Regions from separate parts of the Gracilibacillus sp. JCM 18860 genome, predicted to be linked through region 2. Evidence: predicted binding sites of a transcription regulator. Region 2 holds the regulator's gene; each other region holds the start of a gene.
What was found. Region 2 encodes Rex, which represses fermentation and respiration genes when NADH is low (regulators of the CRP and FNR family bind a similar motif). Its sites were predicted from a motif close to TTGTGAAATATTTCACAA; they were not measured.

Region 1: the regulator Rex is predicted to act here: its motif matches at 5,324-5,341, upstream of qoxA (cytochrome aa3 quinol oxidase subunit II).
Region 3: the regulator Rex is predicted to act here: its motif matches at 3,756-3,773, upstream of nirB (nitrite reductase large subunit NirB).

Annotation. Positions count from the first base shown of each region.
Region 1 is NZ_AP043868.1:1,418,902-1,425,189, forward strand. It holds gene ACZ5R4_RS07395 (trans-sulfuration enzyme family protein) at 1-105, opposite strand, end outside; gene ACZ5R4_RS07400 (DegV family protein) at 207-1,052, opposite strand; gene qoxD (cytochrome aa3 quinol oxidase subunit IV) at 1,259-1,561, opposite strand; gene qoxC (cytochrome aa3 quinol oxidase subunit III) at 1,562-2,161, opposite strand; gene qoxB (cytochrome aa3 quinol oxidase subunit I) at 2,158-4,104, opposite strand; gene qoxA (cytochrome aa3 quinol oxidase subunit II) at 4,122-5,120, opposite strand; gene ACZ5R4_RS07425 (response regulator transcription factor) at 5,478-6,188, shown strand; gene ACZ5R4_RS07430 (sensor histidine kinase) at 6,175-6,288, shown strand, end outside.
Region 2 is NZ_AP043868.1:1,859,341-1,865,628, reverse strand. It holds gene ACZ5R4_RS09475 (LCP family protein) at 1-906, opposite strand, end outside; gene ACZ5R4_RS09470 (ABC-F family ATP-binding cassette domain-containing protein) at 1,026-2,957, opposite strand; gene ACZ5R4_RS09465 (redox-sensing transcriptional repressor Rex) at 3,114-3,758, shown strand; gene ACZ5R4_RS09460 (DUF4305 domain-containing protein) at 3,782-3,982, opposite strand; gene ACZ5R4_RS09455 (CPBP family intramembrane glutamic endopeptidase) at 3,987-4,691, opposite strand; gene groES (co-chaperone GroES) at 5,121-5,405, shown strand; gene groL (chaperonin GroEL) at 5,469-6,288, shown strand, end outside.
Region 3 is NZ_AP043868.1:2,906,713-2,913,000, reverse strand. It holds gene cobA (uroporphyrinogen-III C-methyltransferase) at 72-806, opposite strand; gene nirD (nitrite reductase small subunit NirD) at 859-1,185, opposite strand; gene nirB (nitrite reductase large subunit NirB) at 1,203-3,596, opposite strand; gene ACZ5R4_RS14770 (MurR/RpiR family transcriptional regulator) at 3,947-4,801, opposite strand; gene gnd (phosphogluconate dehydrogenase (NAD(+)-dependent, decarboxylating)) at 4,946-5,842, shown strand; gene ACZ5R4_RS14760 (GntP family permease) at 5,905-6,288, shown strand, end outside.

The sequences.
Region 1 (6,288 bases), 440 kb from region 2:
TTTAAATGTAAAAGCAGAGGTTTGATGAATTGGTGTAACCTTTGTTGGAATTCCGTCTCGTTTCATTGTAATATGTACAGATTTTGTATCAAATCCTTGTCCCATTCTCCTCTTCCTTTCTATTTGTCTATGTATTACTTTAACGCAATCTCAACCTATTTCCAAATAAGAAGATGTCAGAGAGCTACCTCTGACATCTCCTATCCTTATTGATCGCGTAACCATGCCACACACATTGTTCCATGACCTGTGTGTACACCTGCTACTGGTACTAATGTTTGTATTTGAATTTTCAATTCCTGATAGAGCTGTTCAAGCTCACTCTTCCATTGCTGGGCTTGGTCGATTACCCCACCATGTAGAATACATATTTCCTTTAATGAATAAGCATTCATCGCTTCATCTATTAAATGAAACATTTTCTTCTTTGCCCTTTTTTTTATTCTTACTTTGTCCTTGATGACCACCTTACCATTATCAAATCCAAGAATAACATGTATATTTAACAAGGAAGCAAATATGGATTGTGTAGTGGTTACTCTACCACTTTTACGCATTTGCTCAAAGCTTTGTGGCATTAAGTACATTTGAGCAAGCTTAGGCAAATCGCGAATCTTTTCAACAATTTGTTGAAAGCTCTTACCATTTCTGTGCATTTCCAGACCATTTTTAATCATTTTCCCTAAAGCAAAATCACCTATCTTAGAATCAATGACCTCCACTTCAAATCCGGTTAATTCAGATGCAGAAACAGAGCTTTGGTACGTGCCTGTTAGTTGACTTGAAGCATGGAGAGCAATACCGCAGTCATACTCTTTTTTAAGTTTTTCATATAATTCCACAAAATCACCAAAGGCTGGCTGACTTGTTTTCGCCTCGTCCCCATGCTTTTGTAAAAGCTGATAGAATTCCTCTTTCGTTAAGTCGACATCCTCACGATAGGTTTTCCCGTTTATAATAACATTAAGTGGAAGGATGTATATATTATGTTTCTCCGCGAATTCCTTTGATAAACCTGAAGAACTATCGGTAATCCATGCTATCTTTTTCATCTAACCGCCCCATTTTCTGCAATTATTTATTACCTTATATTTTATCGAACAATATATAAGAAGTAAAATTATTCGACAAATTATCACAGTATTAGTCTTTCACTATTTTTTATTTTGTATAAAGCAACTTAGATAATTTCGCTATGTTCGACTTTCTCCATTGTTAAAGGTGTAAAAAAAGCGAAGAGGTCTCCCTCTCCGCTTTTTTAGTGCGCTGCATGGCCTGATGTTAGAACCCAAATGGATCCAAATACAATAACAAGTGCTAAGAACACACTATAAACAATATTTACAATATTAATGACCCCTTCTTTACCTTCCGTTACGTGCATGAACATAAACAACTGAATTAATGCTTGGAAAATGGCAAATGCACCAATAATCCACAAGATCACCAAACTTGAGAAGTCTGTATAAAACTTAACAAAAACAGCAAGTAATGTTAGTGCAATCGACAGAAGAAACCCAATTAAAAGATTCCATGGAAAATGATTTGACTTTGCACTCATCTATATCACCATTCCTTTCAGATAGACGAATGTAAAAATAAAAATCCATACAACGTCTAAGAAGTGCCAATATAAACTTGCGATAAACAATTTACTGGAAGTCTTTTCAGTAATTCCACGGCGAACTAATTGCACTAGTAATAAACTAATCCAAATAATCCCGAAGGTTACGTGAGCACCATGAGTACCTAATAACGTGAATAATCCAGCAGTAAAACCACTCGTTTGAATGGTTGCACCTTCATGAATGAAATGAAGAAACTCATTAATTTCAAAATATAAGAATCCTGCACCCAATAATAAGGTCACAATCATCCAAGTGAGTAAGCCTTTTTTATCGTGATTTCGCATAGCGTGAATAGCAAGGCCTGAAGTGAAGCTACTAGTTAATAGTAAAAAAGTTTCGATCAAGACATCCTTTAAAACAAAAATGTCTTGACCTGCAGGACCACCTGCTGTGTTATGCTCTAGAACGAAATAGGAAGCAAACAAGGTAGAGAATAGGACAATCTCAGCACCTAAAAATATCCAAAAGCCTAATATATTCATTTGACTCTGTTGTGATTTATATTCTAATGGTGTTTCTGTGTGTGAGCTCATTTTAATTCACCCCTCCATTCTCGTTCTTCTTCCTCTAATTCCTCAACAGGTATATGATACCCATCATCGTAATCAAAACTATTCGCAATTAATCCAATAATAATCAATACACTTGATATAATCGCTAGCGTAAACCATTCAAATACTAGGAAAAATCCAACAATGCCAAATGCTACACCAAGGAAAACTGGAGTCCAACTATTACTTGGCATATGGACAGGCTTCAATTCAGATTTTTTCAGACCTAGCTTGCCTGATTTCTTCTTGTGCCAGAAATCATCTAAACGATCAACTTTTGGAACTACTGAGAAATTGTAGTGTGGCGCAGGTGATGCTGTTGACCATTCTAGCGTTCGAGCATTCCAAGGATCATTGCCTGCATCACGTTTTGCATAGCGGAAGCTCCAGTAAATGTTATAGCATAACGCTGCAAATCCTGCCGCCATAATCAGTGATCCTACTGCAGAGACTCCTAGCCATGCTCCCCAGCCAGTGCTTTCCGCATAGGTGTATAGACGACGAGACATACCATCTAATCCGACAAAGAACATTGGCATAAAGGTTAGGTTAAAGCCTATAACAAATAACCAGAAATGCCATTTTCCAATTTTTTCATTTAATTTAAATCCAAACATTTTTGGCCACCAGTAATATAGAGCTGCAAATACAGCAAATACGACACCTGGAATCAATACATAGTGGAAGTGTGCCACTAAGAACATGGTATTGTGATATTGGTAGTCAGCTGCTGCCATCGCAAGCATTACTCCAGTTACCCCACCGATTGTAAAACATGGAATAAAGGCCAAAGCCCAAAGCATCGACGTTGAAAATTCAATTCGACCTTTTCTTAAAGTAAATAGCCAGTTAAATATTTTTACTCCTGTCGGTATGGCAATCATCATGGTAGTTAAGGAGAAGATTGAGTTAACTGCCGCACTATTACCCATTGTATAGAAATGGTGTACCCATACGAGCATACTTAGAAATGCGATACCCGCAACGGCAAATACCATAGATTTATAGCCATATAAATTTTTACGTGCAAAAGTAGCAATAACCTCAGAGAACATACCGAAAGCTGGTAGCACAACAATATAAACTTCTGGGTGTCCCCATAACCAGAACAAGTTGAGCCATAGCATTGGATCTCCACCACTCGCCACAGTAAAGAAGTGTGTACCGAATAAACGGTCCATGGACATATATAGTAAAGCAACAGTGAAGATTGGGAATGCTGCCACGATAATGATGGATGTGATTAAACTAGTCCATACAAAGATAGGCATCTTCATCCAAGACATACCAGGTGCACGCATTTTTATAATTGTCACAACAAAGTTAATCCCTGACATCAATGTCCCAATACCGGCGATCTGAATGGCTATTGCATAATAGTTATTTCCGACGCCAGGAGTAAATTCCTTACCTGCTAGAGGAAAATAAGATGTCCATCCTGCATCTGGCGAACCGCCAATAACAAAGGATACGTTAAATAGCATCGCTGCAGCAAAGAATAGCCAAAAACTTAATGCATTTAATTTAGGGAAAGCAACGTCTCGTGCTCCTATTTGTAATGGAACAACAACGTTCATAATCCCGATTAACATTGGCATTGCCATAAATAAAATCATGATCACACCATGTGTTGTGAAGATCTCATCATAGTGCTGTGCATCTAAAAAGTCTAACTCAGGTCTGGAGGTTTGAGCCTTCATTAATAGCCCATCAACTCCCCCTCTGAAAAACATTAAGACACCTGAGATAATGTACATAATTCCAATTTTTTTATGATCAACAGTTGTAAACCATTCATTCCACAACCATTTCCATCTCTTTAAATAAGTGATCAATGCTAAAAGCCCAATCATCGTTAAGCCAATTGCAATTTGAGATCCTAGTATTAATGGATCACCAGTTACAAAAAATTCATCTAAGGACATGTTCTTCACCACCTCTTTTAATGATTAGAGTGATCTTCCATATGGGAGGAATCACTATGTTGTTCGGACTGGTCGTTTTCTGATTGATGCTTAGATTCTATTTCAGGTTGACCATCTAATTCTTGCTCTTTTTCTTCTCCATGCTGAATCTCATAAAGTTCAGGATGAATATAATCGGCTGATCCGCCTTTAGCATGGTCTATCCAATCTAAATGAGTATTATTAAAGGTCATACGACCAACCACTCCAGGCTCTAACAACTCATCATATTGATCCTCTGTTAGTTTGTTTGCTGTTTTCTTCACATCATGAATCCATTCATTAAAGTCCTCTTTAGATTGTGCTTGGACTTCGAAATCCATATGGGCATAACCTCTACCATTGAAGTTAGTATTTCTACCATAAAAAGAGCCTTCTTGGTCTGCAACTAAGTAAAGGTTTGTTTGCATATTTGCCATGGTATATTTTTGGCCACCCAATTCAGGTACCCAGAAGGATTGCATCGTTCCAGCTGAGGTTAGTTTAAATTGCACTGGATGATCCTTCGGAATATTAATATAGTTCACTGTTTCAATATTTTGGTCTGGATAGCTAAATATCCATTTCCAGTCAGCTGAAGTTACATGGATAACAAGTGGTTCTTCCTCTTCATATCCTTGCGGGATATCTTCCACTTCATAGATCGTTTTTGTTGTAGGGATCATCAATGCAATAACGATCAATACAGGGATACCAAACCATATGATTTCTAAAATATGGTTCCCTTTCTCTTCTTTCGGTTCAAAATCTCCATCATTTGGTCTTGCCCGATATTTCCACACAATGACAGTGAACAAAATGAATACTACTGCTACTATAATGAGCATAAAAATAATAGAGAATATAATTAAATCTGATAAATTTCTAGCTACAGGTCCCTTCGGATCAAAAACTATTAATTTATTTTCACAACCAGCAAGTATTAGCGGTGTGACTAATAATAAAAATAGACCATAGACCTTTTTCAATGCCTTCATCTTATTACTCCCTCCATAAAGCATCTATACAAAACAAATCCAGTTCAGTAATGGGAATGATTACCCCTCTTTCTTCTCCATTGTTACATCTAAATATGATGAAATTATGATGAAAGAAAATTTGTCATAGAAAGTTCAATTTTGAACCAAAGAGGGAATAGAAAAGGAAGTGAAAGTGTTTTACGTAATGCACAAATAGGAAATAGTGAAAAAGATCACAGACATTGATAACATAACTTTTATGATTAGATGGTTAGCACTGTGATACAACAAATTGAAAAAGACTGGAACCTTTACTATTCCATCAAATTTCTATACTATTTTAATGAGGATTATTTTAGCTAAAGAGGGATAGACATGATAAAACCGACAGTTTTAATTGTAGATGACGAAAGGCAAATGCGAACAATGCTTAAGCTACATCTTCGCAATAAATATGAATGGATAGAAGCTTCCAATGGTAGGGAAGCCATTGATAAAATGAAAGAGAACGATGTAAGTATTGTGTTACTAGATATTATGATGCCGGAATTAGATGGGATGGAAGCATGTAAGAAGATGAAGGAAATGAGACCAGATGTACCTATCATCTTATTGACCGCATTAAATGATACATCACAAAAGGTAGAAGGGTTAAACATTGGTGCAGATGATTATATCGTCAAGCCATTTGAGCCAGAAGAGCTGATTGCACGTATGAAAGTACAGCTCAGACATTTTTCCCATACAAAGGAAAAGACGACGAATCAGCAGGTAAACTTTGCAGAATGGTCTATTGATCCTCAAGCTAGATCTGTGAAGGTAAAAGGAAATGACCTGAAGTATAGCCCAAAAGAATTCGATCTTCTATACTTGCTTGCCTCCCATCCAAATCGCGTATATACGAGGGAACAATTATTGGATATGATTTGGGGAATGGATGAGATTGTCGATATAAGAACAGTGGATTCACACGTTCGCTATGTGAGAGATAAATTAAAAAAAGCAGGACTTCCTTATCAGCCAATTCAAACTATTTGGGGAGTTGGTTATAAATTTATAACGGAGGATTCCAATGAGGTTAAATAGTGTGGTTTTTAAAATTGGTGCGACGATTTTATTTTTGCAATTAATCATTTTAATTCCATTTGGATATATTGTCTTACAGCTTATTCTAAATTATTCCATT
Region 2 (6,288 bases):
AAATGTTTCAATACTTGATGCATTCATTGATGAATAGGCTCTTTGTAAATGATAAATTTCAGTCGGGCTTAAGCTTGTCGTAACATTCTTACCTAGAATATCCGTAATTTCTCCGACTTTAAATAATGTACCAGCTGAAATAGCTTGATCAATCGATGCTTGGATAAATTGACGCTGTCTTTCTTCACGTGAATAAATAGCATTGACTTCACGTTTTCTCATTCGTACAAACGCTAACGCTTCCTCACCATTTAATTTTGCTGGACCTTGTTCAAAGTATATTCGTTCCCCCCCAGCATAAATATTTTTCTCATAGAATGGTTCTTTAATATCAACAGTAACTCCACCAAGTGCATCGACAATGTCTCGGAATCCATCGAAGTTAACCGTGACATATTCATCGATTGGTATATCGAGTAATTGTTCGACTTTTTCTACGGTTAGCTTATTCGGACCATAGTCAGTTATTGAGCCATAGGTATAGGCTGCATTGATTTTGTGGGAGCCAGCATATTGCCCCGCTTCCTCCGCTGTAAATTCTACCTGTGAATCCCGTGGCACAGTAGTCATGGTCATTTGATCTGTGTCCGGGTTCAGTGTGACGACAATTTGTGTATCGGCACGACCGTTTTTTCCATCTGTTTCATAATCCTCTACCCCAATTAGTAAAATCGAGAAAGGGTCATCTCCAATGGTGACCGCTTCGTCTCTTAGCTCTGATTTCCCGTCTGGCCGATCTAATTCAACGTGTGAATCCTTGGCTGCATCAAAAATTTGGGTAAAAAAGTAGATAGCATAGGCGATAATGGCAATAAGCATCAATAATAAAATCCAAATAATTCGTTTCTTCCACTTTTTCGGCTTCTGTTTTTGTTTTCTTCTTCGTTCTGATCTAAGTTCACTCAATATTATCCATACCTCACTTATTGTCTATTATTCTAACTTTTTGTAGTATTTTGTTGAAAAGTTTCCACCTCTATATTAGACGATTAAAATGATAAAAAGTTTCACATTTTTAATAGGATTCATTCGTCCATGTGTAAGGATTCCCACTCTTCCATATGTTTTTCCATTTGTTTTTTTAATTCCTCACTTTCCGTTGTAAGCTGCAATGACTTCTCGTGATCCTGGTACACTTCTGGAAGACATAATTGTGCTTCAAGAGCTGCAAGAGCGGTTTCTAGTTCTTCCATTTCCGCTTCAATTTCCCTTATTCTTCTTTCTTTTTTCCGTTGTTCTCTTTTTAATTCTTTTTCTTTTTTAAAATCCGATTTCGTGCTTGGCTTCGTGTCTATTTCTTTGGATTGCTCCCTTTTCAGTTCTTCCAGCTCTTTTTCCTCTTGTTTTTTCTCTACATAATAATCATAATCACCTAAATATACCGTCGTGTGCTGTGGTTGCATTTCTAGTACCTGTGTCGCCAGCTTATTAATAAAGTAGCGATCATGGGAAACGAACAATATCGTGCCAGGATAATCGATAAGGGCAGATTCCAATATTTCTTTACTATCTAAGTCTAAATGGTTGGTCGGCTCGTCTAAAATTAATAAATTGGCCTTTTCCATCATTAATTTAGCAAGCGCGAGCCGAGCCTTTTCCCCACCACTAAGAGCTGATACTGGCCGTAGTACATCATCTCCACTAAAAAGAAAGTTTCCTAGAATGGTTCGTATATCCTTTTCGTTCATAAGCGGATAATCATCCCAAAGTTCACTTAGGACATTCTTTTCATGATGCAGTTGTGTCTGTTCCTGATCATAGTAGCCAATTTTCACATTAGCACCTAGTTGTATGGCACCCTTATCAGGATCTAGTTCGCCGATTATATTTTTTAATAATGTAGATTTTCCGACACCATTTGGGCCAACAAGGGCCATGCTCTCACCACGGGTTAGCTCAAGATTAAGATTTTCAAAAGTAAAGGGCTCAGCATTGTTATAACGGAATGCTAGGTCATTTACCTTGAGGACATCATTACCGCTCCTACGCTCCACGTTGAAACTAAATTTGGCAGAGCCCTCATCACCAAGTGGCTTGTCCATTACTTCCATTTTTTCTAACTGTTTGCGTCTGCTTTGTGCTCTTTTCGTCGTGGAGGCTCTCACAATATTTTTCTGTATAAAATCTTCCATTCGCTTTATTTCGGTTTGTTGTTTTTCGTAAAGCTTCCTATCACGTTCATAATTGGCTGCTTTTTGCTTTAAATATTTACTGTAATTACCGTGATACTTCTTCGATTCATGACGCGAAATTTCATAGACAATTTGAACCGTTTTATCAAGGAAGTATCGGTCATGGGATACGATCACAACGGCACCTTGATAGCTGTTTAGATAGCCTTCAAGCCATGTTAAGGTTTGAATATCTAGATGATTGGTTGGCTCATCTAGTATTAGTACATTAGGTTTTGTTAGAAGAAGCTTTCCAAGGGCGAGTCTCGTCTTCTGACCACCACTTAATGTGGCAATCGATGTGTCCCACATGGATTCAGGAAAATCTAGACCGTTTAGAACGGCTTTGATTTCAGGCTCATATTCATAGCCACCAGCTTGCTTAAATGCTTCTTGTTTGCGGTCATAGCTTACTAGTAGTTGTTGATATTTTTCTGTATCTGCTAATAGATCAGAATCTCCCATTTGCTGTTCCATGCTTCTCAGTTCCTTTTCTTCCTTTAACAAATGGGAAAAGATCTTTAACATTTCATCCCAGATCGTTTCTGTAGAATCAAGTCCCGTATGTTGGGCAAGATATCCTAAGGTAACATCCTTTGGTTTATGGATCTCTCCTTCATCATAGCTAAGGTTACCTGCAATTATATTTAATAAGGTAGATTTTCCCGCACCATTTCGACCAACAATGGCAATCCGGTCATTTTGTTTAATTTCTAGTTTTATATTAGATAAGATCAGCTCAGCACCAAATCGTTTGGTTAAATTGTTCACCTGTAAATAAATCATCATCGTTCACCTCAATGATGTAAGTGTATCTAAAAGGCGAACGAACTGCAAGTAAGGGAAGTAGATAGACAAGTGAACAATTTCACGACTTTTTTCTTTTTTTCTGTTAGAATAAAGAGAGAATAATATTTAATGAAGAAATAAGGGGAATAGAGGATGCCTAATCAACATAAAATTCCACAAGCTACAGCGAAGCGATTACCTTTATATTATCGTTTTTTGAATAATTTACATATCCAAGGTAAAGACCGTGTCTCATCAAAGGAACTTAGTCTTGCAATGAAGGTCGACTCTGCTACCATTCGCAGAGATTTTTCGTATTTTGGTGCATTAGGAAAAAAAGGATATGGCTACAATGTCGATTACTTACTCGGCTTTTTCCGTAAAACCTTAGACCAGGATGAGAATACGCCTGTTGTCCTGATTGGTGTCGGGAATTTAGGAACCGCTTTTTTAAATTATAATTTTACCAAAAACAATAATACGAAGATAGAAGTGGCATTTGATGCGGATCCAATCAAGGTAGGAACAGAGATTCGAAATGTCAATGTTCATCATATAGATGAATTAGAAGAAAAAATAGGAGATATTCAGGTAGCTATTCTTACCGTACCAGTTTCTGAAGCGCAGTCTATGGCAGATCGACTGGTGAAAGCAGGAATAAAAGGTATCTTAAACTTTACCCCTGCAAGGATTACCGTTCCAGATAATGTTCGCGTCCACCATATTGACCTATCAGTAGAGCTGCAGTCACTCGTTTATTTTATGAAGCATTATCCATTAGAAATAGAGGAAAAATAAGAAGTGCTGATGAGAGGCACTTCTTATTTTTTCTTCGCCTTTTTAATTTTAAAATGTAAGCTTACTAGTCGTATTGCAACAACGAAATCAATGGTAGCAAAAAACGCTAATGCAAGTGTAATGAAATTAAATACCGTATCATCGGCAGATTTTATGCCAATATAGATAAATAATGAGCCCAAAATGAAATAGATGATGGCAGAGCCCAATGGTGAAAATCTCATGTTTTTAAAAGCCCCCAACTAAGATGAACTGTACCTGTTCTAGCATTTGTTCCATTTCTTCTGGATCAAGTGATAATTGCCCAATGACTGCAAATGTGTTCATCGCCATATGTGCAAGAATAGGTACGAGAATTCTTTTGGTTTCGACATAGATAAAGGCAAGCACAAATGCAACTGCTATATAGGTTAAGAGATGACTGAAATCGTTATGCAAGACAGCAAATAAAACCCCTGAAATAATTCCGGCAAAGAAGAAGTTCATTTTTTTATATAGGGAACCAAAAATCGCTTTACGGAATACGAGCTCCTCCAGGATTGGACCTAAAATAGAAATAAGAATAATAAATATTGGTGCTTGTCTCGCTACTTGCATCAATTGCATCGTATTTTCAGAACCAACTGGTGCACCAAATACAAAACGTTCAATGACGGTGGATGCTACCTGAGCAATTAATACTAAGAAGAAACCGAGTATTGTCCATAATACAATTTGTCCAATTCTTTTATCCCGTGATTGAAAGAAAGAATTGATTTCATCTCTTAGTAAATAGCAAGAGATAATCAAAGCAAGAACGAAGCTACCGATATTCCATCCAACCATTAATGTTAATGGATCTACGTTTGTGTACAACCGAAATGGTATAACAAGAAAAGCTGACAATTGTACCGCAACATAGGTAAGAATTATATAAATATACTTGGCAGGCAAATTCAAACGACTCCTTTTTATTTTTTTCTTACATGATACGTATTTTAACATAATTTTAGAATAAAATTGAAATAGTTCGTCTAAAGTTATTTTTAAATAAATGTGTTGTTCTTAAAAATAATAGATGGTGTCCCTCTGCTTACTCCACGAAGCTCAAAACCCCTTTTATTGAAACCACACTTTATTAGGGTTCCTACAATAATAAAAACTCATACTAGTACGGCTGTTTGGAAATGCCGTAAAATTGCAAAGAGATCGATAGCATTCCCATTAACAAGAGATATTAAAAAATTTTTAAAAAAATTTATACTTTGTACTTGCAAAAAAAAATAGATTTCATTATTATAATAATTGTGTTAGCACTCAGGGTGATCGAGTGCTAAAATGATAAAAATCTAAATAAAGTCAATTTCAAGGAGGTTTTTAAACATGCTAAAACCATTAGGTGATCGTGTCATTATTGAGCTTGTAGAGCAAGAAGAAAAAACAGCGAGTGGGATTGTTCTTCCAGATTCTGCGAAAGAAAAACCACAAGAAGGTAAGGTAGTAGCTGTTGGTTCTGGTCGTGTAACGGAAAATGGTGAGAAAGTGGCGCTTGAAGTTGAAGAAGGAAACAACATTATTTTCTCAAAATTTGCCGGTACAGAAGTGAAGTATGAAGGTAAAGAATACTTAATTCTTCGTGAAAGTGATATTTTAGCGATTATCGGCTAAGTATGTAGCGAAGTACGTTTGGATAAATATCATATCATTTAAATATTCAGGGAGGTATTTTTCATGGCTAAAGAAATTAAATTTAGTGAAGATGCACGTCGCGCAATGCTACGTGGGGTAGATACACTTGCGAATGCAGTTAAAGTAACATTAGGACCAAAAGGTCGTAACGTTGTATTAGATAAGAAGTATGGTTCTCCACTTATTACAAACGATGGGGTAACTATTGCTAAAGAAATCGAATTAGAAGATAAATTCGAAAACATGGGTGCTCAATTAGTATCAGAGGTAGCATCTCAAACAAATGATGTTGCAGGTGATGGTACAACAACTGCTACAGTACTCGCTCAAGCAATGATCCAGGAAGGCTTGAAAAACGTAGCTTCTGGTGCGAATCCAGTAGGGGTGCGCCGTGGTATTGAAAAAGCAGTAGAGGTAGCTACAGAGGAATTACGTAAAGTATCTAAACCAATCGAAAGCAAAGAATCGATCGCTCAAGTTGCGTCTATCTCTTCTGGTGATAATGAAGTTGGTCAATTAATCGCTGAAGCTATGGAGCGCGTAGGTAATGATGGTGTTATTACTATCGAAGAATCAAAAGGCTTCAATACAGAGTTAGAAGTAGTAGAAGGTATGCAATTTGACCGTGGATACTCTTCTCCATACATGGTAACAGACCAAGATAAAATGGAAGCAGTGCTTGATGATCCTTATATCTTAATTACAGATAAAAAAATCAACAATATTCAAGAAGTATTACCAGTGCTTGAGCAAGTAGTTCAGCAAGGTAAACCATTATTAATGATTGCTGAAGATGTTGAAGGGGAAGCACTTGCAACACTTGTATTAAACAAACTACGTGGTACGTTTAATGTAGTAGCAG
Region 3 (6,288 bases), 1.0 Mb from region 2:
CATTCTATATGGCAACATTTTCAAATAAGGAAACCGACTATCACAATTGGAAATGAGCCATTTCATAAAAGCTAAGTCTCTCTCCACTCTGCTAATTTCTCCCCTATTTTCACTACTTCCCCAACAATAATAATCGCTGGATTGCGGATCTTGTGTTTTTCAACTAATGCGACAATAGTAAGCAAATTACCTATCATAACTTTTTGGCTTTCCGTTGTACCTTCTTGAATGATAGCTACGGGTGTTTCTAACGCTTTACCCCCTTCTATTAAATTATCAACAATAAAAGGTAAATTGCTTACTCCCATATAAATGGCGAGCGTATCAACTGCTGTAGCTAATTGTTTCCATTTTATTTCCTCATTGTTTGAATGACCTGTAATCATAGCAAGTGACCTACCTATTTCTCGATGTGTGACGGGAATACCAGCATATGCCGGTGTAGCAATCCCTGAAGTAATGCCTGGCACCACTTCATAAGCAATCCCATTCTCAGCTAAAATCAATGCTTCTTCTGCTCCTCGCCCATATACAAACGGATCTCCACCTTTTAACCGAACCACCATTTTGTTCTCTTTTCCGTATTGAACTAACAATTGATTGATTGTCTCTTGTTTCATGAGGTGTAAGGAAGGAAACTTGCCACAAAAAATAAGTTCTCCCTCCGGTTTTGCTTCCTGGAGAAGCTGTTTGTTCACTAGTCGATCATATAAAATAACATCTGCTGCTTGAATTGCTTTTAAGCCTTTGACCGTGATTAAGTCTGGGTCTCCTGGACCTGCACCGATTAAGAATACTTTTCCCACGACCTCGCTCCTTCCTCTCCTTAAAGCGAAGAGGAGCTGAAGCTCCCCCTCTTTATGAAATAGGTACTTCAATATATACCTGTTGATCTTTTATAAGTGTTTGAAAAGTCTGAACGCATCCTTTATCAGGTGCTTGCACTTGACCATCAGAAACATTTATTTTCCAATCGTGTAATGGGCAGAAAACGAATTCGCTTGATACTATACCTTCCGACAGGACACCTCCGCGATGAGGACATTTATTTTCAATCGCTTTTATTTGCCCATTGGACAAGTGAAAAACAGCTAAATCTCTATTCTCAATCTTCACTGCTTTTCCAAGGCTGACAGGGAAATCTTCTATCTTTCCAATCCAAATTTTTTTAACTATTCGCTCCATCGTTCGACCACCCTTTCTTATTTCATTGTGATGTTCTGGTATAAATCTTTTAATGTTTTCTGATTCTCAATTGCTTCATTCCATGGCTCTTTGTATACAGATAATGCTTGATCCATTCGTTGATTTAATTCATGACGTAATGCTTCATTCATTACTACTTTCTGAACTTGTTCAATACCAACTCGCTCAACAAACTTGGATGTTCTTTCCAAATAATTTGCATTTTCACGGTAATATTGCAGAAATGCTGCTGTGTATGAAAGCACTTCTTCTTCTGTTTTTACCCTCACTAACAGATCTGCCTGTCTTAGATCGGTACCTCCATTACCACCTACATATATTTCCCAAACGCCATCTAACCCAACAACACCAACATCCTTCACACTTCCCTCCGAACAATTACGTGGACAAGCGGATACACCCATCTTTACTTTATGTGGGGTGTTTAATCCTTCAAACTTTTTCTCTAATTGAATCCCCATACCAACAGAGTCCTGTGTACCGAAGCGGCAAAACTGTGCACCAACACATGTCTTTACCGTACGCACAGATTTACCATAGGCATATCCTGATGGCATCCCTAATTCCTTCCAAACATTAGGTAGATCCTCTTTTTTAATTCCTAATAAATCAATCCGCTGTCCACCTGTCATTTTAATCATACCAACATTATATTTCTCTGCGACATCGGCTATTTTCCGTAAATCCTTAGCGTTTGTCACACCACCATACATTCTTGGAACAACAGAATAGGTTCCATCCTTTTGAATATTGGCATGAAGACGTTCATTGACAAATCGCGACTCTCGTTCATCCTTATAATCTACTGGATGGATCATCCCTAAATAATAATTTAGTGCTGGTCTACATTTTGAACAGCCTTCCTCCGTTTTCCAATCTAGAACATTCATTACTTCTTTCGTAAGTGTTAAACCTTTTTGGCGGATTTCAGCAACAACTTCCTCGTGTGATAAATCGGTACAGCCACAAATCGTTTCTTTGCTATTGTCACTATAATCATCACCTAAGGTTAATTCTAATAAATCTGTTACCATTCCTTTGCATTGACCACAGGAACGTGCGGCATTGGTAGAATTCTTTACTTCTTCAAGTGATGTCAAACCATCTTCCTTAATTGCTTTAACTATGGCACCTTTAGACACCCCATTACAACCACAAATGATTTCATCATCACTCATGGTTGCCACAATGCTTTCTTCCTCATCAGTATTTTGCCAACTTGCTAAGTAGTCCTCCACACTTGCTTGTTTCTTGATGTAACTGAATAGTTTCGTTCCTTCTTTTGTATCTCCATATAAAACAGCACCAATTAGCCTCCCATTATGAATGACGATTTTTTTATACGTTTTCTGCCATTCATCAAATACCTTCATCACTTTTGTTTCCGGTGTTTCTTTAATGACACCAGCTGAAAACACATCCACTCCAGACACTTTTAACTGGGTAGAAACGATAGATCCTTTATAGCCTTGGTGATTCATTCCACAAATTTGCTTTGCCAAGATTTGACCTTGTTCATATAAAGGAGCAACAAGCCCATACGTCCTTTCATTATGCTCCACACACTCTCCTACAGCATAAATATTGGCTGAGCTTGTTTCCATATAATCATTAACCACTATTCCTCGATTAACTACTAGTCCTGCTTCTTGAGCAAGTGTTACATTTGGTCTAATACCCACTGCCATAACTACTAGATCTGTCGCTATTGTATTGCCATTCTTAAATTTTACATCTGTTACACGCCCGTTTCCTAACACTTCCACTGTTTGTGTATTTAAATGAAATTGCATCCCTTGTCTTTCTAGCTCTTCCTGCAATAATTCTCCCGCTGTTCGGTCTAATTGGGCCTCCATCAAATAATCGGACAATTCCACCACATCGACGTCCATCCCTAAATTCAATAAACCACGCGCCGCTTCTAATCCTAAAAGGCCTCCACCAATAACCGTTGCATGTCGATATTTGTCAGATACTTTGATCATTCTTTCACAATCTGATATATCACGAAATCCTGTGACCCCCTCTTTATCTGCACCAGGAATGGGTAAGATAAATGGGGTCGACCCAGTTGCGATAATTAAATGATCAAATGGGGCTTCTTTCCCTTTATCGGTATAGACAAGTTGCCTCTTCTTATCAATTTTCACCACCGTTTCTCCGGGATACAGTAAAATGTTGTGATCCTCATACCACTGCCATTCATTCAATGTAATGTCCTTTAGTTCTGTATCTCCTTGTAGAACCTTAGATAATTGAATTCGGTTATAGTTAGGATAAGGCTCTTTTCCAAATACCGTTATATCAAAATAATCAGGTAATAGCTTTAAAATTTCCTCTATTGTTCGAATTCCCGCCATTCCATTTCCTATCAACACAAGCTTTTTCATTTTTTAATCCTCCATTCATCCTTTTTTTGAAGCCTGATAAAATGAGCCTTGCATCAACTGAAGAAGGCAATCTATCATGCTCAATTATTCACATAAACTTCTATAATCATCGAATGTTTACTTCCATTATATTCTAATTCAGATGATCTTTCTGTGACTTTGATCACTATTTCACATATTTTTTAATGTATTTCAACAGTAATTTTCTACAAAAAAATAGTGCCTGCCCACTTTCTAACTTTTCGAAAGTAACAGACACTTTAACTATAGGGTAAATTTTCGCGATATTCATATGTATTCTAAGTCTCTCTTTTACACCACCATTAGATTTTCTCAGCAATTGTTATAAGCTATATTCTTTTCACCGTAATCGCTTCTCGCATCTTATTTAACGCCTCTTGCCCTCTTTCTCCCCTATTCATCAAAACATTCACATATAATAAATCAAGTAATGTCAACTGAGCAATCCGGGAAGAAAATGCCTCCGTTCTAAAATCAGTTTCCCCAGAGCTTGTGTATAATGGAATATGTACCGCTTCACTTAACGTTGATTTAGCTAAGTTTGTAATAGCTATTGTTTTTACTTGATTTTTTTTCAACACATTTAAAATATGCAATATGTCCTTTGAGGACCCTGAGTGGGAAATTAGCACAGCACAGTCATTCTCATCCAGCTGTGAAGCAGCCATTAACTGAAAGTGCGTATCTACTACAGCTTGTACTTGCAATCCCGTTCGAATAAATTTATGATATGCATCTAACGCTACTGTGTTAGATCCTCCACTACCAAAAAAGTGAATTTGTCGAGCTGATAATAGGATATTAACTGCCTCTTGTAACTGTTCTTCATCCATAATTTTTAACGTTTCTTCCAAAGATTGAATATTTGTTCGAAAAACCTTCGCAGCTACTGTATTGATCGCATCATTACTATCGACTTCTTCATGAATATGTTGCATGGAAGATACTACCTCAGAAGCTAATGCAATCTTCATCGCTTGGTAACCTTTATAACCTATCCGCTTACAAAATCGAAAAACAGTGGAATCTGCAACATCTAAATCCTCAGCCAACTGATTAATTGAAGAATGAATAATTTGATTCGGATTTTCTAAAATATAATCAGCAATTTTTCTTTCCGTAACACTGAATTTTGGATAATTTCTTCGCACTTTCTCTAAGCACGTTTGCTCTCTTTTTCTCATTAGCATTCTCCTGTAAAACCTTTAGTTCTCATTATACAGGAATAGTGTACGAAAAAAAATATTTTCTGTAAACGGTTGAAAAAAGAATTTTTTTTCGTATAATGGTTGAAGAACGAAAATTTTTTCGAAAGAGGATTGGTCATCATGCAAATAGGAATGATAGGTTTAGGGAAGATGGGTTATTCATTATCACTAAATTTACTAGATAAAAACTATACGGTCATAGCTCACGATATGAATAAAGAAGCACTACAGCAGTTTATTTCAGATGGTGGCGAGTCCGTTTCCACGATAAAAGAACTTGTGCATCGTTTAGAACCACCACGCACTGTTTGGATGATGGTTCCAGCAGGAGATGCTACAGAATCCGTATTTCAAGCTTTATTAAATTGCCTTGAAAGCGGTGACCGATTGATTGATGGTGGCAATGCTCATTATAAAGATTCGATTAAGCGTGGGGATGCATGTAAAGAAAAGAGCATTTATTTCTTTGATTGCGGGACAAGCGGTGGAGTGGAAGGTGCACGGAACGGTGCCTGTATGATGATCGGTGGAGATCAGCAGGAGTTCGATAAGATAAAGTCACTTTTTCAAGACCTTACCGTTAAGGATGGTTACTTATATACTGGACCTATTGGAAGCGGTCACTTTTTGAAAATGGTTCATAATGGGATGGAATACGGTATGATGCAAGCCATTGCAGAAGGATTTGACATACTGGAGAAAAGTCCTTTTTCATACAATTATGAAAAGGTTGCCAAGGTTTGGAATAATGGCTCTGTCATCCGTTCTTGGTTAATGGAACTAACAGAAAAGGCTTTTGAAAAAGATCCAAACCTCGAACAAATAAAAGGAATCATGCATTCATCTGGAGAAGGCAAATGGACAGTGGAGACAGCACTCGATTATGAGATGGCGGCACCTGTCATTACACTTGCTCTGATGATGCGCTATCGCTCACAAGAAGAGGACACATTTACTGGAAAAGTTGTCGCTGCACTCCGAAATGAATTTGGCGGCCATGCTGTCATAGACGCATAAAGGAGTTTTCCTCGAAAGAAGATCTATGGTGATAAAAATATTAAATAAAGGGTGGTAACCATATGTCAGATCAGATGTTAATACTTATTGCATTAGCAGGAATTTTTCTATTATTATTTCTAGTTATTCGTACGAAATTACACGCTTTCGTTGCCTTATTAGTAGTCAGTTTAATTGTCGGCATCTTGGCAGGAATGCCTCTTGGTGATGTAGTGGACACGATGGAAAAAGGAATGGGAGGAACCTTAGGCTTTGTTGCTGTTGTTGTCGGTTTAGGTGCTATGTTCGGGCAAATGCTGGAGGTTTCAGGTGGTGCCGATCGTCTAGCGCGAACAATGATTAATAGGCTTGGAGAAGATAAAGCACAATGGTCTTTAGGAATTACAGGCTTTCTTGTCGCAATTCCTGTCTTTTTTGATGTTGGATTTATCATTCTTGTTCCCATT